One region of the Streptomyces sirii genome, then DNA from elsewhere that is predicted to be linked to it. Evidence: riboswitches for the same ligand, from Rfam matches in the RefSeq annotation. Region 1 holds a riboswitch; each other region holds the start of a gene.
What was found. Region 1 has a riboswitch for cobalamin ahead of WAB15_RS02060 (CoA-acylating methylmalonate-semialdehyde dehydrogenase). Riboswitches for the same ligand answer to the same signal wherever they lie in the genome.
Positions count from the first base shown of each region.

Region 1 (5,718 bases):
GGCGCTTGCCGGCGCGGACGTGGTCCGCAATATGTACGGCCAGCGGCTCACTCGCATCGATAAAGGCCTCGGGGACTTTGCCACCGCCGCCGATGTGGAGGCTGAGGAGATGATCCTCGACGTCATCCGTGCCGCACGGCCCGATGACGCGGTGCTCGGCGAGGAAGGCGGGCAACAGGGCGCCGCCGACGCTGTGCGCCAGTGGCTGGTGGACCCCCTGTGCGGCACGCTGAACTACGCCGTCGGCAACATGCTGGTGGCCGTCAACGTGGCGCTGCGCGATGGGGCGGCAGCGGTGGCCGACCCGTTCAGCGGCGAGGTTTTCTTCACCGACGGGGAGACTGCCTGGGTGCGGTATGACGGGGCCGACGACGCGCTACTGACGCCCACGTCCGCCACCCGATTGGTGGACGTCAACCTGGATCCGCCGTTCGCCAGTGCGCCCGGATTCCGGGCCGTGGACCTGCTGGCCCACCCTGAGTTCATAGAGCGTTTCAGGCCGCGGGTCGTGTCCACGACCCTGGCGCTGGCCTGGGTCGCTGCCGGCAAGCGCGCCGCGTATGTCACCGATGGCGGCGACCTCTCCAAGAGCGTGCACTTCGCCGCTGGCATCGCTTTGTGTCGGGCTGCCGGCTGCGTGGTCACCGGGATCGACGGCGCCCCGATGGGTGAGGCAGGCCGCGGGCTTGTGGTCGCCGCCGACGACGAGACCCACCGGCTGCTGATGTCGATGATCCGCAGCCGAAGCTAGTGCTGTGACCGCACGGGTTTCGCCAGGCTGCGGCGTGGCCTCTGTGAACGGGCGAATCGGCGCCTCAGCCGGATCGTGATCGTTCCGCGGCAACCGATCGGCGTGCGGTCCGGTCTGGTCATGCATGAAGGATTTAAGAGGGGGCCTGCGGCGGCGACGCGCAGTCGCGTCCGGAACAGCCGCCCTGCTGGTCGCACTTGGCGGGGCAGTGGCTTCCTGCGCCGAGAAGCCGGTCCGCAGCTCGGAGAAGCAGTCCGGACCGGCGGCGGTGAAGCACTCCATGCGGCCGGAAGTGAAGTTCCGGTACGCGATGAACACGTACTATCTTCCGCGGTTCACAGCGTCGGACTCGGATGACCGGCCCACCGAGTATCCGGTTCGCCTGGCGGCGAACAAACCGGCCCCGGGCGGAGCCCCGCTGATCGTCAAGAACGTCAAGGTGACCTTCGACCTGTCCGCGCTGAAGGGCATTGCAACGATCGACTGGGTGAACAAGGGGTACGGATGCAAGCGCTCGGGTGACTCCATGACCTGTGCTCCGGGGGACATCAATCAGGGCGAGGGCGCGGAATTCACACCGTTCGCCGTGAAGGTGCAACCGGGAGCGGAGAAGGGGCCGGCAGGTCCCCTGAAAATCACCGTGACCAGCGCCAACGCTCCCACCGTCCGCCACACCACCCAGCTGGTCGTCGGCGCTCCCGTGCTGACCGCACGCCAGGACAAGATGCTGACCGAGGTGAAACCGGATTCCGAGCTGACGCTGACGCCTGCCTTCGGCAACAAGGGAGACACCGATGTCGACGACGAGCTCGTCATCGTGGTGAAAACGGAGAAGGCAACGCTGCGCGATCGGTACGGCAACTGCCGTTACGACAAGGCCACCTCGCCGACCAAAGCAGTGTGCAAGTTCTCCGGCCCGTTGCCGGCCGGAAAGGCGTACGAAGCCGATGGGCCGATCACGGCCCTGGTCGGCAAGTCAGCGAGACACGGACAGATCTCCTACTCCGTGTACCGGGCCCACGACGTGCTGTCCACCGCCGAAATGCTGCCCGGCTCGGCCCCGCGGGGGACCGGCGCGCCGCTCGGGCTCCGCCCCGTAGACGGCAGCGGCAGCGAATTCACCGATTCCGCCCACTGGAAAGCGGAAATGGCCAGCGACGTGCTGGAGTTCTCCACTACCGAAGTGCACGACCCGGAGGCCTCCGAGGTCACTATCAAGGGCAAGGTGGGCCAGGTGGTCAGCGTCGATGTGCTGAGCGCGGATGGCTACCAGGGCGCCACGCGGCTGACCCTGCCCGAGGGCGTCAGCCTGGAGGGACATCGCGAGGGGGAACCGAGCGAACTCACATTCTGCGGGTACGGCGAGGACAAGAACGGGCCGGTGGAGTGCCCCGCACCCGGGATGACCATGCCGGTGCTGCGGGTTCGCATCGACAAGCGGGTCGAGGGCGCCCAGGGCACGATCTCCGTGGTGGCATCCGACCCGAAGGACCCGGACCAGGAGAACAACACCGCGCCGATCAACGTGGAGTACCTCGACTGACCACCGTGCGCGCCGTCGGCCCGGCGCACACGGGCCGGGCGGGGCTGGATTTACTAGGACGTCCAACTATATATTCGGGGGGAAGGCCCGCGGTGCAGGGAAGCCGGTGTGATTCCGGCACGGTCCCGCCACTGTGACCGGGGAGTACGCCGTCGAGCAGGACGCCACTGACGAGCACGATGTCGGGAAGGCGGGCGGCGCGCGCTGATCCGGGAGTCAGGATACCGGCCGCGGGATGTTCCGTGTTTTCCACGAGGATGGAGCAGACACGCATGGCACCGGTACGCATCCAGGACCCCAGAGGATTCGCCGGACGGGCATCAGGTTCCCGAGGACTTCTCCGTCGCGCGCTTCCCGACGTCTGACGGTTCATCCGCCGTACGCGATCTCGCGCAGCCCTGCACCGACGTGACCGCGCCGGTGTCACGGGCCGACGCGCCATCCCGGATCCCGTCCGGATCCGTCCGGATCCCACCTGACGAGAGCAGGCATTCATGGTCCGTGAAGACGACCGCGCCGCCGTGCGCGAGTTGACCCACTTCATCGGAGGCAAGCGCACCCCGGGCGCACCGGGGCGCTACGACGATGTGTACGACCCCAACACCGGTCGGGTGCAGGCGAGTGTGCCTCTTGCGAGCCGCGCCGAGACCGAGGCCGCCGTCGCCGACGCCGATCAGGCGCAGGGTGAGTGGGGCGAATGGAATCCGCAGCGCCGAGCCCGCGTGCTGCTCCGATTCCTCCAGCTCGTCGAGGAGGAACGGGACTCGCTGGCCCGTCTGCTCTCCTCCGAGCACGGCAAGACGATTGCCGATGCACACGGTGACATCCAACGCGGCCTGGAAGTGGTCGAGTTCGCCGCGGGCATTCCGCACCTGCTCAAAGGCGAGTTCACCGACAACGCCGGAACCGGCATCGATGTCCACTCCCTGCGCGCGCCGATCGGCGTGACCGCCGGAATCACCCCGTTCAACTTCCCCGCGATGATTCCCCTGTGGCAGGCCGCACCAGCCCTGGCCTGCGGCAACGCCTTCATTCTGAAGCCCTCTGAACGCGATCCGTCCGTGCCGATCCGGCTGGCCGAGTTGTTCCTGGAGGCGGGTCTGCCGCCCGGCGTCCTCAACGTCGTCAACGGTGGCAGGGAAGCCGTCGACACCCTCCTGGAAGACCCCCGCGTCGGCGCCCTCGGCTTCGTCGGCTCCACGTCCGTCGCCGCGCACATCTACGCCACCGCGGCGGCACACGGCAAGCGGGCCCAGTGCTTCGGCGGCGCCAAGAACCATCTGATCGTGATGCCGGACGCCGACCTCGACCAGGCCGTGGACGCCCTGATCGGGGCGGGCTACGGCTCGGCGGGCGAGCGCTGTATGGCCATCTCGGTCGCGGTTGCCGTCGGCGAGGAGACCGCCGACGCCCTGGTGGCACGTCTGAAGGAACGCATGGGGCGGCTGCGGATCGGCCGCAGCGACGACCCGGAGGCGGACTTCGGCCCGCTGGTCGGCAGGGACGCCGTCGACCGGGTGCGCGCGTACGTCGACCTCGGAGTCCAGGAGGGTGCCGAACTCGTCGTGGACGGACGGGATTTCGTCCTGCCCGGCCACGAAGGCGGCTTCTTCGCCGGCGCGTCCCTGTTCGACCGGGTCACCCCGGACATGCGGATCCATCAGGAGGAGATCTTCGGCCCGGTTCTGTCCGTCGTTCGTGCCCGCGACTACGAGGAGGCCCTGCGCCTGCCCAGCGAGCACGCCTACGGCAACGGCGTCGCGATCTTCACTCGCGACGGCGACACCGCCCGTGACTTCACCCGGCGGGTGAACACCGGCATGGTCGGCGTCAACGTGCCCATCCCGGTGCCGGTCGCCTACCACACCTTCGGCGGCTGGAAGCGGTCCGGATTCGGCGATCTGAACCAGCACGGCCCGGACGCGATCCGCTTCTACACCCGTACGAAGACCGTCACTTCACGGTGGCCGGCGGGCCGGCGTGAGGGCGCGAGCTTCACGATTCCCACGATGGGGTGACCGACGATGACCAGCACCCTGCTCACCGAGGACCAGCAGGCCCTCGTCGAGACCACCCTGGACTTCGCCCAGGACCACCTCGCCCCGCACGCCCTCGACTGGGACCGCGACAAGCACTTTCCCGTGGACGTCCTGCGCAAGGCCGCCGGCCTGGGACTCGGCGGCGTCTACGTCCGCGAGGAGTCGGGCGGATCCGGCCTCACCCGCGCCGACGGCGTCCTCGTCTTCGAGACCCTGGCCTCCGGCTGCCCGTCCATCGCCGGATACCTCTCCATCCACAACATGGTCGCCTGGATGATCGACCACTACGGCGACGACGCCCAGCGCGACCGCTGGCTGCCCCGGCTGTGCGCCATGGACGACCTCGCCAGCTACTGCCTCACCGAACCGGGCGCCGGCTCGGACGCCGCGGCCCTGCGCACGCGAGCCGTCCGCGAGGGCGACGACTACGTCCTGACCGGGGTCAAGCAGTTCATCTCCGGTGCGGGCGCCTCCCAGTTGTATGTAGTGATGGCCCGGACCGGTGGCAACGGTCCCGACGGAGTCTCCGCGTTCGTCGTCGACAAGGACGACCCCGGCCTGTCCTTCGGCCCGGACGAGCGGAAGATGGGGTGGAACGCGCAGCCCACCCGGCAGGTCGTCCTGGACGGCGTCCGGCTGCCCGCCGACCGGCTCCTCGGTCGCGAGGGGCACGGCTTCCGCATCGCGATGAACGGTCTGAACGGCGGCCGGCTCGGCATCGCCGCCTGCTCCCTCGGCGGCGCCCGCAGTGCCCTGAGCAGCAGCCTGACCCACCTCGCCGACCGGGAGGCGTTCGGGCGGCGGCTGCTCGACGCACAGGCGCTGCGGTTCCGCCTCGCGGACATGGCGACCGAACTCGCCGCCGCCCGCGCGCTGGTCCAGCAGGCCGCCCAGGCCCTCGACCGCGGCGACCCGCAGGCACCACAGCTGTGCGCCATGGCCAAGCGGTTCGCCACCGACACCGGCTACTCCGTCGCCGACCGCGCTCTCCAACTGCACGGCGGCTACGGCTACCTGAGCGACTACGGCGTCGAGAAGATCGTCCGGGACCTGCGGGTCCACCAGATCCTGGAAGGAACCAACGAGATCATGCGTGTCATCGTGGCCCGCGGCCTGACGGAGGCGTTCTGATGGCTGCCGCTGAGGAACCCGTACTGCTGCACACCGCCGGACGAGCCGCCTACCTCACCCTCAACCGCCCCAGAGCCCTCAACGCCCTCACGCACCCGATGGTGCGCCGGATCGACGAGGCGTTGACCGCATGGGAGCACGATCCGGCCGTCGAGACCGTCGTCGTCACCGGCGCGGGGGAGCGGGGTCTGTGCGCGGGCGGCGACATCCGCGCCATCCACGACGACGCCCGCGACGGGGGCGGCGCCGCCTCC
Region 1 covers NZ_CP147982.1:432,987-438,704, reverse strand. Annotated here, with positions in the region: gene WAB15_RS02070 (inositol monophosphatase family protein) at 1-751, shown strand, start outside; gene WAB15_RS02065 (hypothetical protein) at 1,020-2,294, shown strand; cobalamin riboswitch at 2,361-2,542, shown strand; gene WAB15_RS02060 (CoA-acylating methylmalonate-semialdehyde dehydrogenase) at 2,789-4,312, shown strand; gene WAB15_RS02055 (acyl-CoA dehydrogenase family protein) at 4,319-5,464, shown strand; gene WAB15_RS02050 (enoyl-CoA hydratase/isomerase family protein) at 5,464-5,718, shown strand, end outside.

Region 2 (5,718 bases), 280 kb from region 1:
GTCCCCGACTGAGCGGGGGTCGTACGACCGTCCCCGTCCGACCCCCGCTCCACTCCCTCCCGCAGGAGAACCCGATGACCACCAGCGCCCTCACCCACCGCGTCCGCGTCCTGGCCGCCCCGGGCGACCGTCACGACGAGATCCTCACGCCCGCCGCCCTGGGCTTCCTCGGGCACCTGGCCGCCGCCTTCGGCGAGCGCCGGCGGGACCTGCTGAAGGAACGCCGCCGGCAGGCCCTGCGTCTGGCCAGCGGCTCCCCGCTCGACTTCCCGCTGGTCACCGCCGCCGTGCGCGCCGACCCGTCGTGGCGTGTCGCCGCGCCGGCTCCGGGCCTGACCGACCGCCGCGTCGAGATCACCGGCCCACCGGACCGGCGTATGACGGTCAACGCGCTCAACTCCGGGGCCCGGGTGTGGATGGCCGACTTCGAGGACGCCACCGCCCCCACCTGGGACAACGTCATCGGCGGCCAGCTGAACCTGCGCGACGCCATCGACCGGCGCATCGACTTCACCAGTGACGACGGCAAGGAGTACCGGCTCGCCGACCGCGGCCGGCTCGCCACCATCGTCGTCCGGCCGCGCGGCTGGCACCTCGACGAGGGGCACCTGGAGTTCGCCGGCGGACCGGTGCCCGCCGCGCTCGTCGACTTCGGCCTGTACTTCTTCCACTGCGCGCAGCGCCAGATCGACACCGGGCACGGCCCGTACTTCTACCTGCCGAAGCTGGAGAACCGCTACGAGGCCCGGCTGTGGAACGACGTGTTCGTCCTCGCCCAGGAGCTGCTCGGCATACCCCGCGGCACGATCCGCGCCACCGTGCTCATCGAGACGATCACCGCCGCCTTCGAGATGGAAGAGATCCTCTACGAGCTGCGCGAGCACAGCTCCGGCCTCAACGCCGGCCGCTGGGACTACCTCTTCAGCCTGATCAAGACCTTGGGACACCGCACCGGCTTCCTACTGCCGGACCGGGCGAAGGTGACCATGACCGCCCCCTTCATGCGGGCGTACACCGAACTGCTGGTGCGCACCTGTCACCGGCGGGGCGCCCACGCGATCGGAGGCATGGCCGCGCAGGTGCCGAGCAAGGATCCGGCCGCCAACGAGGCGGCGCTGGCCAAGGTCCGGCTGGACAAGGAGCGCGAGGCCGAGGACGGCTTCGACGGCTCCTGGGTGGCCCATCCCGGCCTCGTGCCACTGTGCCGCGAGGTGTTCGACGGCGTGCTCGGCGACCGGCCGCAGCAGATCGACCGTTCCCGCGACGATGTGGCGGTGAGCGCCGCGGACCTGCTCTCGGTGCGCCGGATCAGCGGTCCGCCCACGGCGGAGGGGGTGCGAGCCAACGTCGCGGTGGCTCTGCGCTACTTCGCCGCCTGGCTGCGCGGCCAGGGGGCGGTCGCCCTGTACGGCCTGATGGAGGACGCCGCCACCGCCGAGATCGCCCGTGTGCAGATCTGGCAGTGGCTGCGCCACCGGGTCGTGGACCGGGAGACGGTCCGGCGGCTGCTCGACGAGGAGCTCGCCGCGCTCGGTGCCGAGTACCCGTGGGCGCCTCTCGAAGAGGTGCGCGCGCTCTTCGAACGGAACGCACTGGCCCGGGAGTTGCCGGGCTTCTTCACCCCGGACGCCTACGCCCGCCACCTCGTACGGAACGCGGAGCCGCGGTCATGAGCGCGGGCATCCAGCGCGTCGGGGTGGTCGGCGGCGGTCAGATGGGCGCGGGCATCGCCGAGGTGTGCGCACGGGCCGGTCTCGACACCGTGGTCTGCGAGGCCGACGCCACGGCCGCCCGCGCCGCGCGGGAGCGGGTGGCCGCCTCGCTGGACCGCGCCGTGCGGCGGGGGAAGCTGGAGCCGGCCGCGGCGCGGCAGGCCCTCGCCCGCCTGCTCTTCACCGGCAGCCTGGAGGACCTGGCGGACCGGCAGCTCGTCATCGAGGCCGTCGTCGAGAACGCCGACGCCAAGACGGAGGTGTTCGCCGCGCTCGACAAGATCGTCGAGGACCCAGGGGCGGTGCTGGCCACCAACACCTCCTCCCTCCCCGTCATGCGCCTGGGCATGGCCACCGGCCGCGCCGACCGGGTCGTGGGGCTGCACTTCTTCAACCCGGTCCCGGTGCTGCCGCTGGTGGAGATCGTGACGTCCCTGCACACGGCTCCCGAAACGGTCGCCGTCGTGGCGGACTTCGCCACCGGCACCCTGGGCAAGACGGTCGTCCGCTCCCAGGACCGGGCCGGCTTCGTCGTCAACGCGCTGCTCGTGCCATACCTGCTCGCGGCGATCCGCATGGCGGAGTCGGGCTTCGCCACGGCCGCGGACATCGACACCGGCATGGAGCTGGGCTGCGCCCACCCCATGGGGCCGCTCAGACTGGCGGACCTGATCGGGCTGGACACCGTCTCCTCGATCGCCGAATCGCTCTACGACGAGTTCAAGGAACCGCTCTACGCCCCTCCCCCGCTGCTCCAGCGGATGGTCGAGGCAGGGCTGTTGGGCCGCAAGGCCGGCCGGGGGTTCCACCAGTACGACCAGAACTGAGGGGTCTGGTCCGGTCGGGCTGAGGGGCCCGGCCGCACCGCCGGCCGAGGGATCCGGCGGCTGCTCACAGGGGAGGGCGGGAGACGCATGTGCGGCGTTTCCCGCCCTCGTCGCGCTTCACACCTGTCGCCCGCGTGGCTCACCTCACCTTCCGAATGGTGGACCTGGACGTACCGCATCGCTCGACGGCCCTTAGGCTGACCTGTGCAGCTGGTTCGCCCCGTCCGCCAGGCGGGATGCGTCGCAAGAGGGAACCCGGTGGGAATCCGGGACTGCCCCGCAGCGGTGAGCGGGAACGACCGCCGTCATACGCACTGGGTCCGATGAGAGGGCCTGGGAAGCGACGGCCATTAGGTGTCCTCCCCCGTGAGGACGTGCTCGCGAGTCCGAAGACCTGCCATCTGCCCGGGTGCGGACGACTCGCACCCGGATATCCCGGTGACCTCGAGGGCGGGTCGGCGTACATACCAGGCGGATGACCGCGCCATGCCGCGCGAGGTCGTATCGCACGGTTCGCTGCCCCTTCGCGTCCTCGTCCCGTCGCCGGGATCTCAGGGATTCATCTCGCGAAGGAGATCTCCGTGAACACCAAGTCCGCAGCCGCGGCAGCACGGGCCACCGTGTACGGCTACCCCCGCCAGGGCCCGGACCGGGAACTGAAGAAGTCGATCGAGGGTTACTGGAAGGGCCGCGTCACCGCCGACGCCCTCCGCGCCACCGCCGCCGAACTGCGCCGCTCCGCCTGGCAGCAGTTGGCCGGGGCGGGCCTCGACGAGGTCCCGACCGGCGACTTCTCGTACTACGACCACGTCCTGGACACCACCGTCATGGTCGGGGCGATCCCCTACCGCCACCGGGACGCCGTCGCGGCCGATCCGCTCGACGGTTACTTCGCCATGGCGCGTGGCACGCAGGATGTCGCACCACTGGAGATGACCAAGTGGTTCGACACCAACTACCACTATCTGGTGCCCGAGTTGGGCCCCGACACGGTGTTCACCGCCGACTCCGCCAAGCAGGTCGCCGAGCTGAAGGAGGCCCTGGCACTGGGGTTGACGGCCCGGCCGGTGCTGGTCGGTCCCGTCACCTATCTGCTGCTGGCCAAGCCCGCGCCCGGCGTGGCCGCCGACTTCGACCCGCTGACCCTCCTGGACCGCCTGCTGCCCGTGTACGCCGAGGTCCTCGCCGACCTGCGCGCGGCCGGCGCCGAGTGGGCGCAGTTGGACGAACCCGCCCTCGTCCAGGACCGCACACCGGCCGAGCTCGACACCGCTGCCCGCGCCTACCGCGAACTCGGCGCCCTCACCGACCGGCCCAAGCTGCTCGTCGCCTCCTACTTCGACCGCCTGGGCGACGCGTTGCCCGTCCTGGCCAAGGCTCCGGTCGAGGGGCTCGCGCTGGACTTCACCGAGTCCGCCGCCGCCAACCTGGAGGCCCTGGCGGCCGTCGGCGGACTACAGGGCAAGCGACTGGTCGCCGGCGTCGTCAACGGCCGCAACATCTGGGCCAACGACCTGGAGAAGTCCCTCGCCACGCTCGGCACCCTCCTCGGTCTGGCCGACCGGGTCGATGTGTCGGCCTCCTGCTCCCTGCTGCACGTCCCGCTGGACGCGGCGGCCGAGCGGGACATCGCACCGCAGGTCCTGCGCTGGCTGGCCTTCGCCCGGCAGAAGACGGCCGAGATCGTCACCCTCGCCAAGGGCCTGTCCCACGGCACCGGCGCCATCACCGCCCAACTGGCCGCGACCCGGGCCGCCCTGGCCTCCCGGGCCAACTCACCCATCACCCACAACCCGGACGTCCGCGCCCGTACCGGCGCGATCGGCGAGAGCGACGCCCGCCGCTCCCAGCCCTACGCCGAACGGACCTCGGCCCAGCGCGCCCACCTCCGCCTGCCGCTGCTGCCGACCACGACCATCGGCTCCTTCCCGCAGACCGGCGAACTGCGCACCGCGCGGGCCGACCTGCGCGCGGGCCGGATCGACACGGCCGGGTACGAGGAGCGGATCAAGGCCGAGATCCAGGAGGTGCTCGCCTTCCAGGAGAAGGCCGGTCTGGACGTCCTCGTCCACGGCGAGGCCGAACGCAACGACATGGTCCAGTACTTCGCCGAGCAGCTCACCGGCTACCTCGCCACGCAGCACGGCTGGGTCCAGTCGTACGGCACCCGCTATGTCCGCCCACCGATCCTGGCCGGCGACATCTCCCGCGCCGAGCCGATGACCGTGCGCTGGACGGCCTACGCCCAGTCGCTCACCGACCGTCCGGTCAAGGGCATGCTCACCGGCCCGGTCACCATGCTCGCCTGGTCCTTCGTCCGCGACGACCAGCCCCTGGGCGACACCGCCCGCCAGGTCGCCCTCGCCCTGCGCGACGAGGTGGGCGACCTGGAAGCGGCCGGCACATCCGTCATCCAGGTGGACGAGCCGGCCCTGCGCGAGACCCTGCCGCTGCGCGGCGCCGACCGCCCCGCCTACCTGGCCTGGGCCACGGAGGCGTTCCGGATCACCACCAGCGGCGTCCGCCCAGACACCCAGATCCACACCCACATGTGCTATGCCGAGTTCGGCGACATCGTCCAGGCCATCGACGACCTCGACGCGGACGTCATCAGTCTGGAGGCCGCCCGCTCCCATATGCAGGTCGCCCGCGAACTGGCCGCCCACGGCTATCCGCGCGAGGCCGGGCCCGGCGTGTACGACATCCACTCGCCGCGCGTGCCGAGCCCGGAGGAGGCCGCCGAACTGCTGCGCACCGGCCTGAAGGCGATCCCCGCCGAGCGCCTGTGGGTGAACCCGGACTGCGGTCTGAAGACCCGGGGCTGGCCCGAGACCCGGGCGTCCCTGGAGAGCCTGGTGGCCGCGGCCCGCACCGTCCGCGGTGAGCTGTCCGCATCCTGACCTGACGGCTCCCTAGGGGCCGGGGCCATGAGTGCCCCGGCCCCTGGGCCCCCAATCACCGTTATTTCATCGGCATTTCAGCGCTCCCCACGACAGTGGGCGCACAACGTGTCGAACGACCGGTCGCGCGGCTACGCCGTACGCGCACCGAGCAAGTGAACGGGGACCCTGTGGATGATCTCTTGCACAAGCTGGTTTCTGCCGCCCTCACGGGAGGTCTGATCGCCCTGGTGGGCTTTCTGAGCATGGCCGCCCGCAGGCGCAGGGCCGCCAGGGAGG
Region 2 covers NZ_CP147982.1:717,224-722,941, forward strand. Annotated here, with positions in the region: gene aceB (malate synthase A) at 75-1,673, shown strand; gene WAB15_RS03355 (3-hydroxybutyryl-CoA dehydrogenase) at 1,670-2,539, shown strand; cobalamin riboswitch at 2,734-2,956, shown strand; gene metE (5-methyltetrahydropteroyltriglutamate--homocysteine S-methyltransferase) at 3,121-5,439, shown strand; gene WAB15_RS03365 (hypothetical protein) at 5,622-5,718, shown strand, end outside.
Region 2: it holds a riboswitch for cobalamin, as region 1 does, so the genes downstream of both, metE (5-methyltetrahydropteroyltriglutamate--homocysteine S-methyltransferase) here and WAB15_RS02060 (CoA-acylating methylmalonate-semialdehyde dehydrogenase) in region 1, are expected to answer to the same signal.

Region 3 (5,718 bases), 5.6 Mb from region 1:
CGCGTCGCGGTAGCGGTCGTAGAACTCCGGGTACCGCATGGGCCGCAGGGTCAGCTCGAAGCCCGGGTCGAGGAGGTTCTTGGCGCCGGTGGTCGTGGTGTGGTTGGCCGCGGCGGTGTTCTTCTCGGGTGCGGTGGTCATTACTGGCAGGCCTCGCAGGACTCGGGGTTTTCCAGGGAGCAGGCGACCGCCTCGGGGTCGGTGGCCTGCTGCGGGACGGGGACGGGGACGGGGGCGCCGGCGGCCGCGGTGCCGCGGGCCGACTGGGCGATCCGGGTCGCCGGCCGCGAACGCAGGTAGTACGTCGTCTTGATGCCGCGCTTCCAGGCGTAGGCGTACATCGAGCTGAGCTTGCCGATGGTCGGCGACGCCATGAAGAGGTTCAGCGACTGGCTCTGGTCGATGAACGGCGTACGGGCCGCGGCCATGTCGATCAGGGCGCGCTGCGGGATCTCCCACGCGGTGCGGTACAGCGCCCGGACCTCCTCGGGGATCCAACCGACGTCCTGCACCGAGCCGTTCGCCTCGCGCAGCGCGTCACGGGTCCGCGCGTCCCACAGCCCCAGGGCCTTGAGCTCCTCGATCAGATACGCGTTGACCTGGAGGAACTCACCCGACAGCGTCTCGCGCTTGAAGAGGTTGGAGACCTGCGGCTCGATGCACTCGTACACGCCCGCGATCGAGGCGATGGTCGCGGTCGGCGCGATCGCCAGCAGCAGCGAGTTGCGCATCCCGGTCGCGGCGATCCGGGTGCGCAGCGCCGCCCAGCGGTCCGCCCAGCGGGGCTCGGCGTTCGGGTAGTGGTCCGGGTGCAGCACACCGCGGGCGGTGCGGGTCGCCGACCAGGCCGGGTGCGGGCCGTGCCGCTCGGCGAGGTCCGCGGACGCCTCGTACGCGGCGAGCATGATCCGCTCGGAGATCCGGGTCGACAGCTCCTGCGCCTGGGCCGAGTCGAAGGGCAGCCGCAGCCGGAAGAAGACGTCCTGCAGGCCCATCAGGCCCAGACCCACCGGGCGCCAGCGGGAGTTGGAGGCCCCGGCCTGATCGGTCGGGTAGAAGTTGATGTCCACGACGCGGTCGAGGAAGGTGACGGCGGTACGGACCGTGGCGTCCAGCTTCTCCCAGTCCATCGCCTCCTCCCAGCCGGCGGCCTCGTCGCCCAGGTGGGCGGCGAGGTTGACCGACCCCAGGTTGCAGACCGCGGTCTCGCCGTCGTCGGTCACCTCCAGGATCTCCGTGCACAGGTTGGAGGAGTGCACGACCTGGCCGGGCTCGGCGGTCTGGTTGGCGGTGCGGTTGGCGGCGTCCTTGAACGTCATCCAGCCGTTGCCGGTCTGCGCCAGGGTGCGCATCATGCGGGAGTACAGCACCCGCGCCGGGATCTGCTTGAGCGCCCGGCCCTCGGCCTCGGCCCTGCGGTACGCGGCGTCGAACTCCTCGCCCCACAGGTCCACCAGCTCCGGGGCGTCCGAGGGGGAGAACAGCGACCAGTCGGCGTCCGCCTCCACCCGGCGCATGAACTCGTCCGGGATCCAGTGCGCGATGTTCAGGTTGTGGGTGCGGCGGGCCTCCTCACCGGTGTTGTCGCGCAGCTCCAGGAACTCCTCGATGTCGGCGTGCCAGGTCTCCAGGTAGACACAGGCGGCGCCCTTGCGCCGGCCGCCCTGGTTCACGGCCGCGACCGAGGCGTCCAGGGTGCGCAGGAACGGCACGATGCCGTTGGAGTGCCCGTTGGTGCCGCGGATCAGCGAACCGCGGGCGCGGATGCGGGAGTACGACAGGCCGATGCCGCCGGCGTGCTTCGACAGCCGCGCCACCTGGTGGTAGCGGTCGTAGATCGAGTCCAGCTCGTCCAGCGGGGAGTCCAGCAGGTAGCAGGACGACATCTGCGGGTGGCGGGTGCCGGAGTTGAACAGGGTGGGGGAGGAGGGCAGGTACGACAGCGAGCTGGTGAGGCGGTACAGCTCGGCGACGTCGTCCAGGGCGCGCTCGCTGTGGTCTTCGGCGAGGCCGCAGGCCACCCGCAGCAGGAAGTGCTGGGGGGTCTCGATGACCTGGCGGGTGGTCGGGTGGCGCAGCAGGTAGCGCGAGTGCAGGGTGCGCAGCCCGAAGTACCCGAACCGGTCGTCGGCCCCGTCGGCGAGCGCCCGGTCGACCAGGGCGTTCAGCCGGGCGGCGTGGGTCGCGACGAACTGCGCGGTCTCATCGGCGATCAGGCCCTCGCGGTGGCCGACCTCGACGGAGGCGGAGAAGGCGACCGCCCCCTGTTCGGCCGCCTCCTCCGAGATCGAGAGGGTGAGCAGCCGCGCGGCGAGCTTGGAGTACTGCGGCTCGTCACCGATCAGCCCGGCCGCGGCCTCGATGGCCAGCGACCGCAGTTCGGACTCGCCCGCGCCCTCGTACCGGCCGCGCAGGGCGGCGGCGGCCACCTTGCCGGGGTCGGTCGCGGTCAGGTCCTCGGTCAGCTTCGTCAGGGTGCGCAGCAGCGCAACGCCTGGACCGTCCCGCCCGTCCTCGCCCGGACCGCCGTCGGCGGGGGCGGCAGGCGCGGTCACCGCAGGCTGCACGACCTCGGCGTCTGACGCGGGCTCCGTTGGCGCGATGGTCACGTGATGCTCTCCCTCACTCGGCGGGGGCCGGGAGGGAGGGGCGCGACGGTCGCACGCGCGCATGCCGCACCCCGTGACGGTCAGGGGTGCGCGGGCACACCGCGCGGCGTCCACCGGCCCAACCCTCGGGGCCCGGACGTATCGACGTCCGCACCGATGGCGGTGCGGGCGTACCGTCGGCAGGTCCTCGGACTTCACGGGCGCGCGGCAGGGCCCTAGTCAGGCCACTGGGCGCGCTCTTACACCGTTGCGGGACAGTTCCGGATTCCCACCGGATTCCCCTGCGGCGACAGCGAGGACGAGCATACATCTTGTGCTGTCCCCCGCACGCACCCCCACATCTTGTGTCGCCACCTCATACCACTCCGACAGGTGTGCGAAGCGTCAGGGGGCGGGGGGAGCGCTCGGCACGGCTCTCAGGCCCGGCCTGGGGCGCCTTTCAGGCCATATCCCGCGCGAACGCCCAGAGCGTGATCCCCGGTACCGGCTCCCAGTCCCGTTCCTCGGCGCGCACGAATCCCAGCCGGCGGTAGAGCCGGTGCGCGGGCAGCACATGCCGTGGCGTGGACAGCACCATGCCGCTCAGCCCGAGCGCCCGCGCCCGCTCCAGACACGCCGCCACCAACGCCTCCCCGACGCCTCGTCCGCGCCCCTCGGGCCGCACCGCGAGCATCCGGAACTCCCCCTCCCCGGGCCGCGCCAGCTCCGCGTACGGACTCCCGTACGCGGAGAAGGTGACCGTCCCCACCACCCGCTCGTCCGGCCCCTCCACGGCCACCAGCACCTCCGCCTGCTCCGCCCGCTCGGCCACCTTCCGCAGCCTCGCCGCGTACCTGTCTCCCGCACCGGCCACCAGCAGCCCATCGGTCAGATAGACCGCCACCAGCAACTCCCCGACCGCACCGAACTCCGCCTGGCGCACGGGCCTGATCGTGATGTCCATGGGGCCAGTGTGAGGGTGGGGCTGATGGCGGGGTGGTTGTCGGCGGCCTCGGCTATCGTCGGTTTTACGTTCCCTGCTCCGTCCAGTGGAAGAAGGAGAGGTCTCATGACCGCGCTCGCTGACCGGCCACACATTATGGATACCGAGCACTTCGAAGAGGCCGCCCGGATACTCGCCCGCCTGGAAGAAGGCGCGCGGTTGGAACTCATCGACGGGAAGGTCAGGAGCAAGCCGATGCCGGATGGGGATCACGGGCGGATCATCCAGTGGTTGCTTCGCATCTGCATGCAGCACCGGCCCGAGCTTTTCCTCGATCCAACCCAGGGGCTGAAGGCGCAGGCGTACCGAAACGGCCGCGCCCGTCCAGATGGCTCGCTCGCACCCGCTGATGCCTTCGTTGGCCAAGGCGAGTGGGCAGACCCTGGCCCGGTACTGATGGTCGTCGAAGTCACTTCCCACGACTCCGACACCGACAAGCGCGACAGGGTCGAGAAGCGCAGTGCGTATGCGGAGACCGGTATCCCGATCTATCTGTTGATCGATCGGCAGGCCTGCCAGGTCGTGGTCTACAGCGAGCCCGACGGCGTCTGCTACGAGAACATCCACACTGTGCCGTACGGCAAGACGATCCACCTGCCGGACCCCGTCGGCATCACCCTCGAAACCGAGCCGCTCAAGGACTGGGTGAACTAGCCCCTCCCACCTCTGCGAAATGGGCCGCCGCAACCCCGAGGGGTTGCGGCGGCCCATTTCGGGTCAACGCCGACGCCTCAGTGCCCCGCCGGTGCCCCCGCCGTAGCCGACGGCAGCTCCGCCGAGACGCCCTCGTCGCCGATGTCCGCGGTGTAGTCGCCGGGGCTGGTCTCGTCGACGCCCTCAGGGGCCTTCATGGCCTTCAGGACGAACGTCAGGACGACCGTCACCACGAGGTTCAGGACGAGGGCGGTCAGGCCGATGTAGCCGATCTCGCCGATCCCGGGGATCTCCTTGCTGGAGCCGCCGAAGTGAGCCTGGGTGGGGCTCGCGACACCGTATGCCGCGAGCGTGCCGTAGAGCATGCCGACCGCCCAGCCGGTCAGCAGCGCCCAGCGGTGGAACCAGCGGGTGAACAGGCCGCCGACCAGGGCCGGCAGGGTCTGCAGGATCCAGATGCCGCCCAGCAGCTGGAAGTTGATGGCGACGGTCTTGTCCATGGTGAGGACGAAGACCAGCGCGCCGACCTTGACCAGCAGGGAGACGAGCTTGGCGACCTTGTGCTCCTGCTCGGGCGTGGCGGCGGGCTTGAGGAAGTCCTTGTAGACGTTGCGGGTGAACAGGTTGGCCGCGGCGATGGACATGATGGCCGCCGGTACCAGTGCGCCGATCCCGATCGCGGCGAACGCGACGCCGGCGAACCAGCTGGGGAACATGTCCTCGAACAGCTGCGGGACGGCCAGCTGGGGGTTGCCCTGGATGTCCGTACCGGCCTTGATGGCCATGAAGCCGAGCAGCGCCAGGAGGCCCAGCATCAGGGAGTACAGCGGCAGGATCGTGGTGTTGCGGCGGATCACGTTGCGGCTGCGCGAGGAGAGCGTGGCGGTGATCGAGTGCGGGTACATGAAGAGCGCCAGCGCGGAGCCGAGCGCCAGGGTCGCGTACGCCCACTGCGCGTTGGGCCCGCTGGTCAGCTCGCCGCGCGGTTTGCCGGGGACGGCGCCGGGCTCGGCGAACGCCTTGCCGGCGGCGTGGAAGATCTGGTCGAAACCACCCAGTTTGATCGGGATGTAGACGATCGCCACGATGATGACCAGGTAGATCAGCCCGTCCTTGACGAAGGCGATCAGGGCGGGCGCGCGCAGGCCGGAGGAGTAGGTGTACGCGGCCAGCACCGCGAAGGCGATCAGCAGCGGCAGGTCCTTGACGAACCAGTTGGTGTGCTCACCGCCGCCGATGCCGATCACGTCCAGGACGGCCTGGATGCCGACGAGTTGGAGCGCGATGTACGGCATCGTGGCGAGGATGCCGGTGAGCGCCACGGCCAGCGACAGGCCCTTGGAGCCGAAGCGTCCCCGGACGAAGTCGGAGGTGGTGACGTAGCCGTGCTTGTGCGAGACCGACCACAGGCGGGGCAGGAAGGTGAAGATGAGGGGGTAGACCAGGATGGTGTACGGGACGGCGAAGAAGCCG
Region 3 covers NZ_CP147982.1:6,040,565-6,046,282, forward strand. Annotated here, with positions in the region: gene WAB15_RS27335 (ribonucleotide-diphosphate reductase subunit beta) at 1-141, opposite strand, end outside; gene WAB15_RS27340 (ribonucleoside-diphosphate reductase subunit alpha) at 141-2,609, opposite strand; cobalamin riboswitch at 2,770-2,932, opposite strand; gene WAB15_RS27345 (GNAT family N-acetyltransferase) at 3,049-3,552, opposite strand; gene WAB15_RS27350 (Uma2 family endonuclease) at 3,658-4,245, shown strand; gene mctP (monocarboxylate uptake permease MctP) at 4,323-5,718, opposite strand, start outside.
Region 3: it holds a riboswitch for cobalamin, as region 1 does, so the genes downstream of both, WAB15_RS27340 (ribonucleoside-diphosphate reductase subunit alpha) here and WAB15_RS02060 (CoA-acylating methylmalonate-semialdehyde dehydrogenase) in region 1, are expected to answer to the same signal.

Region 4 (5,718 bases), 4.1 Mb from region 1:
TCTGTCTGCGATGAGCCGACGATGAGGAGGGTGCGCATATCGACCTGGTTCGGGTCCAGATCCGTCAGGGCGACGGTGCGGACCGACTCCTCGGGGCCGCCGATGTCGCGGGCGAGGATGACCGGGGTGTCCGGGGCGCGGTGTTCCAGGAGGAGTTCGCGGGCCTTGGCGACCTGCCAGGTGCGGCTGCGGGAGCCGGGGTTGTAGAGGGCGAGGGCCAGGTCGGCACCCGCGGCGGCGCGGAGGCGGGCGGCGATGACCTCCCAGGGCTTGAGGCGGTCGGAGAGCGAGATGACCGCGTAGTCGTGGCCGAGCGGGGCGCCGGCGCGGGCGGCGGCCGCGTTGGCGGCGGTGACGCCGGGCAGGACGCGTACCGGCACGGAGCGGTAGGGGTCCTGGGAGGCGACTTCGAGGACTGCGGTGGCCATGGCGAAGACGCCCGGGTCGCCGCCGGAGACCACGGCCACCCGCCGGCCGCGGCGGGCCAGATCGAGGGCGAGTTCGGCGCGTTCGGACTCGACCTTGTTGTCGGAGCCGTGGCGGCGCTGGCCGGGACGTACCGGGACGCGGTCGAGGTAGGTGGTGTAGCCGACGAGGTCCTGCGCGGCGGCGAGGGCGCCGCGGGACTCCGGGGTGAGCCAGAGCGGGCCGGCCGGGCCGGTGCCGACGACCACGACCTCACCGGGACCGGACGGCTCGGCGGCGGGGTCCGGCGCCGCCTCGGGGGCCTGGTAGGACTGCTCCGCGACGCGGCTGGCGACGACCGAGACGGAGAAGTAGGGGACGGTGTCGGAGTCGATGTCGGCCAGTTTGTCCGTGCGTTCGCCGGACATGGTGGCGCGCTCGACGTAGTGGGCCTCGGCGAGGCGGCCGGCACGTTCCATCGCCCGGCGGACGGTGGGGAAGGTGCGGCCCAGCTTCATCACGACCGCGGTGTCGGTCGAGGCGAGGCGGGCCGTCAGCTCCTCCTCCGGGAGCGTGCCGGGCAGGATCGTCAGGACCTCGTCGGCCTCGGCGAGCGGCTTGCCCAGGCGGGCCGCGGCGGCGCTGATCGAGGTGACCCCGGGGATCACCTCCGTCGGGTAACGGTGCGCCAGCCGCTTGTGCATGTGCTGGTAGGAGCCGTAGAAGAGCGGGTCGCCCTCGGAGATGACGGCGACCGTGCGGCCGGCGTCGAGGTGGACGGCGAGGCGGGCCGCGGCCTCCTCGTAGAACTCGTCGAGCGCGCCGCGGTAGCCGCCGGGGTGGTCGGTGGACTCGGTGGTGACCGGGTAGACCAGCGCCTCCTCGATGTGGTCGGCGCGCAGGTGCTCGGCGGCTATCGCGCGCGCGATGGACCGTCCGTGCCGGGCGCTGTGGTACGCGATGACGTCGGCCGCGGCGATGACCTGGACGGCACGCACGGTCATCAGGGACGGGTCACCGGGGCCGAGGCCCACGCCGTAGAGGCGACCGGTCAGCTGCTGCTCGCTCACTCTTACTCTTCCTCGCTTGCCAGGGCGTTGATCGCGGCCGCGGCCATGGCGCTGCCGCCCCGGCGTCCGCGCACCACGATGTGGTCCAGCTTCGACGGGTGGGCGATCAGCGCGTCCTTGGACTCCGCCGCGCCGATGAAGCCGACGGGTATGCCGAGGACGGCGGCAGGGCGGGGTGCCCCCTCCTCGATCATCTCCAGCAGCCGGAAGAGCGCGGTGGGCGCGTTGCCGACGGCCACCACGGCGCCCTCCATGCGGTCACGCCACAGCTCCAGCGCGGCGGCGCTGCGGGTGGTGCCCATCCGGGCGGCCAGCTCCGGCACCGACGGGTCGGCGAGCGTGCACAGCACCTCGTTGTCGGCCGGCAGCCGCTTGCGGGTGACGCCGCTGGCGACCATGTTGGCGTCGCACAGGATCGGCGCACCGGCGCGCAGCGCCTTGCGGGCGTTGGCCACCACCTCGGGGGTGAACGCCAGATCGCGTACGAGGTCGACCATGCCGCAGGCGTGGATCATCCGGACCGCCACCCGACTGACGTCGGCGGGCAGCCCGGCGAGGTCCGCCTCGGCGCGGATCGTGGCGAAGGACTGGCGGTAGATCGCCGCACCGTCCTTCTCGTAGTCGAAGGCGGTCACTGTGGCCTCGTTTCTTGTGTTGCTGGTGGTGCATCCGGCCGTACGACCGATATCTGGTAGCCGTCGGCCGTTGCCAGGACGTCGACCCAGGTGCCGTGAGGGTGGCCGCAGCGGCGCTCGCAGCCGGACCAGTGGACGGGCGCGCCGCCCGCCCAGGCGGCCGGGGCCGGGCCGCCGTCCGGCGTCCGCGCGCCCGCGGCGACCGCGGCCGCGGCGTCCGCGCGGACGTCCGTAAGGGACTTGGCGCAGCCGGGGCGGCCGGTGCACGCGCCGAGGCGGTGCCAGGGAGAGGACGGGTCGGTGACCAGGCCGGCGGCGGACAGCTCGGCCGACCGGGCGGCGGCCGCGGCGGCCGGCAGACCGGGCAGGACGATTCCGCGCCAGGGCGTCAGGCGCAGTGCACCGGAGCCGTCCTGGGCGGCGATGGCGGTGAGCAGGCGCCACTGGGCGGTGCTCAGCCGGCCCAGCGGAGCCAGCACGCACAGGGCCCGGCGGCCGTCGGCGCCCTCGACCACCCCCGGGGTGGAGGAGTCCGGGAACTCCTCGGCGTGCGCGGTCACCGAGCGCAGAGCCCCTGCCCCGTCCGTCACATGCTCCGCCGTGATGCCCGCCGCTCGTAGCCGCTCGGCGACGTGCCGGGCCGTCAGCGTGTGCTCGTCCGGCAGTTCGCGGATCCGCCAGGCGCCGCTACCGCTCGCCGCGGCGGTGTCCAGGAACGTCAGGGCGGCGGTGAGCGCGGCGCGCGGTGCGTCCGGGCCGGCGATCCGCAGCGCCGCCGGATCGTCACCGACCCGCAGCAGCGCGGTGCCACCGGCGCCGGAGCCGGTCCGCCCGGCCACCGTGGAGGGTTCTGCGACCAAGCTCACATCCCCGCCCAGCGCCGCCACATCGCCCCGTCCGTCGTCCAGGACGAAGAGGAAACGGCCGGACAGCGCGGTCGCCGACCGGCTCGCGCAGAGCGAAGAGTCCAGGTCACGGGCCCACAACCGCACGTCAGCAGGGGTGTGCCGGTCCAGCCCGGCCAGCGGGGAGGCGAGGATGTTGCGGATGCGTTCGTGGTGTTCGGAGGGGAGCAGACCGGCGTCGCGCAGCAGAGCGGCGAGCGGGCCGCCGCAGTCCTCGGCAAGGCCGCGCAGTTCCACGTTCCCCCGGGACGTCAGGGAGAGCCGGCCGTCCCCGAGAGTGTCCGCGGCGTCGGCCAACGCCTCGGCCTGACGTACCGTCAAGTCACCTGCGACTACCCGCACTCGGGCCAGTCGCCCGTCGGCCGCCGGGTGCAGCCGCAGCGCCCCCGGGCAGGCGTCACCGCGGTCCCGTAGGGGCGGTTCGGACCCCAGGGGCCGGATCGAGGGGGAGGGCGGCATGGCGGCGAGCATACCCACGACGCCGGGCGGCCGATCCGGGGCGGATCCGGCCACGGACCGGTCGCCGACCGGCCACCTACGCGGCCGCGGACCCGGCCCGGGCGGAGCGGAGCGGTCCGCGGCGGTCGGCCCCAGGGCCCGCTTACCTTGGCCGTCCGCAGCCCTTACTATGCAGGTCGGTGGGTCGGCTGGCCCACCGGACGCCAGCGACGGCGCCCAAGGGAGGAAGCCCGGTGAGAATCCGGCGCGGTCCCGCCACTGTGAACCCGGCCGGCGCCGGGTGAGCCAGGAACTCCCGCCGTCCATACGACCACCCGGGGCGCGGACACCCCGAGGAAGGCCTGCGCTCGCATGCTTCTGCTGCTGTCGACCTCCGACACCGACCTGCTCAGCGCCCGCGCGGCCACGGGCCCGGTGCCGTACCGTCTCGCCAACCCCGCCCGCCTCGACGTGGCCGAGCTGCCCGCGCTGCTGGAGGGCACCGACCTCGTCGTCGTACGCCTCCTCGGCGGCATCCGCGCCTGGCAGGAGGGGCTGGACCTGCTGCTCGCCGAGGACCAGCACCGGCCGGTCGTCGTGCTCACCGGTGAACAGGCCCCCGACGCCCAGCTCATGGAGCAGTCCACGGTCCCCGTCGGCATCGCGGCCGAGGCGCACGCCTACCTCGCGCACGGCGGCCCCGCCAACCTCGACCAGCTCGCCCGATTCCTCTCCGACACCGTCCTGCTGACCGGCCACGGCTTCGAGCCGCCGGCGCCCGCGCCCACCTGGGGCCCCCTCGACCGGGAGAGCCGCAACGACAGCGGCCCGCTGGTCGCCGTGCTCTACTACCGCGCTCACCACATGAGCGGCAACACCGCCTTCGTGCGGACCCTGTGCGAGCAGATCGAGGCGGCCGGCGGCCGCGCCCGCCCGCTCTTCGTCGCCTCGCTGCGCGCACCCGAGGCGGAGCTGATCGACGCCCTCCGCCCGGCCGACGCGATCGTCACCACCGTCCTGGCCGCCGGCGGCACCAAGCCCGCCGAGGCCTCCGCCGGCGGCGACGACGAGTCCTGGGACGCGGGCGCGCTCGCCGCGCTCGACGTGCCGATCCTCCAGGCCCTGTGCCTGACCGGATCGCGCAGCGCCTGGGAGGAGAACGACGAGGGGCTGTCCCCCCTGGACGCCGCCAGCCAGATCGCCGTCCCCGAGTTCGACGGGCGTCTGATCACCGTCCCGTTCTCCTTCAAGGAGGTCGACGAGGACGGTCTGCCGGTGTACGTCGCCGACCCCGAGCGCGCCGCCCGCGTCGCCGGCATCGCCGTACGCCACGCCCGGCTGCGCCACATCCCGGCCGGCGACAAGCGCCTGGCGCTGGTGCTCTCCGCCTACCCGACCAAGCACTCCCGCATCGGCAACGCCGTCGGCCTGGACACCCCGGCCAGCGCGGTCGCTCTGCTGCGCCGCCTCCGGGCGGAGGGCTACGACTTCGGCGACGAGACCGCCGAGCCCGTCCCCGGTCTGGAGTCCGGCGACGGCGACGAGCTGATCTACGCCCTCATCGAGGCCGGCGGCCACGACCAGGAGTGGCTCACCGAGGAGCAGCTGTCCCGCAACCCGGTCCGCATCCCGGCCGCGGACTACCGGCGCTGGTACGCCACGCTGCCGCAGGAGCTGCGCGACGCCGTCGAGGAGCACTGGGGGCCGGCGCCGGGCGAGATGTTCCTCGACCGCAGCCACACGGGCGAGCCGGGCCGCGACCCCGACGGCGACATCGTCCTGGCCGCCCTGCGCCGCGGCAATCTCCTGATCCTCATCCAGCCGCCGCGCGGCTTCGGCGAGAACCCGATCGCGATCTACCACGACCCCGATCTGCCCCCCTCGCACCACTACTTGGCGGCCTACCGCTGGATCGCGGCCTCCCAGGAGGACGGCGGCTTCGGCGCCGACGCCATGGTCCACCTGGGCAAGCACGGCAACCTGGAGTGGCTGCCCGGCAAGAACGCGGGACTGTCCGCCGCCTGCGGCCCGGACGCCGCGCTCGGCGACCTCCCGCTCGTCTACCCCTTCCTGGTCAACGACCCGGGCGAGGGCACCCAGGCCAAGCGCCGGGTCCACGCCACCCTCGTCGACCATCTCGTCCCGCCGATGGCCCGCGCCGAGTCCTACGGCGACATCGCGCGCCTGGAGCAGCTGCTCGACGAGTACGCGGCGATCTCCTCCATGGACCCGGCCAAGCTGCCCGCGATCCGCTCCCAGATCTGG
Region 4 covers NZ_CP147982.1:4,572,925-4,578,642, reverse strand. Annotated here, with positions in the region: gene WAB15_RS20495 (precorrin-2 C(20)-methyltransferase) at 1-1,475, opposite strand, end outside; gene WAB15_RS20490 (precorrin-8X methylmutase) at 1,478-2,110, opposite strand; gene cobG (precorrin-3B synthase) at 2,107-3,474, opposite strand; cobalamin riboswitch at 3,637-3,790, shown strand; gene cobN (cobaltochelatase subunit CobN) at 3,826-5,718, shown strand, end outside.
Region 4: it holds a riboswitch for cobalamin, as region 1 does, so the genes downstream of both, cobN (cobaltochelatase subunit CobN) here and WAB15_RS02060 (CoA-acylating methylmalonate-semialdehyde dehydrogenase) in region 1, are expected to answer to the same signal.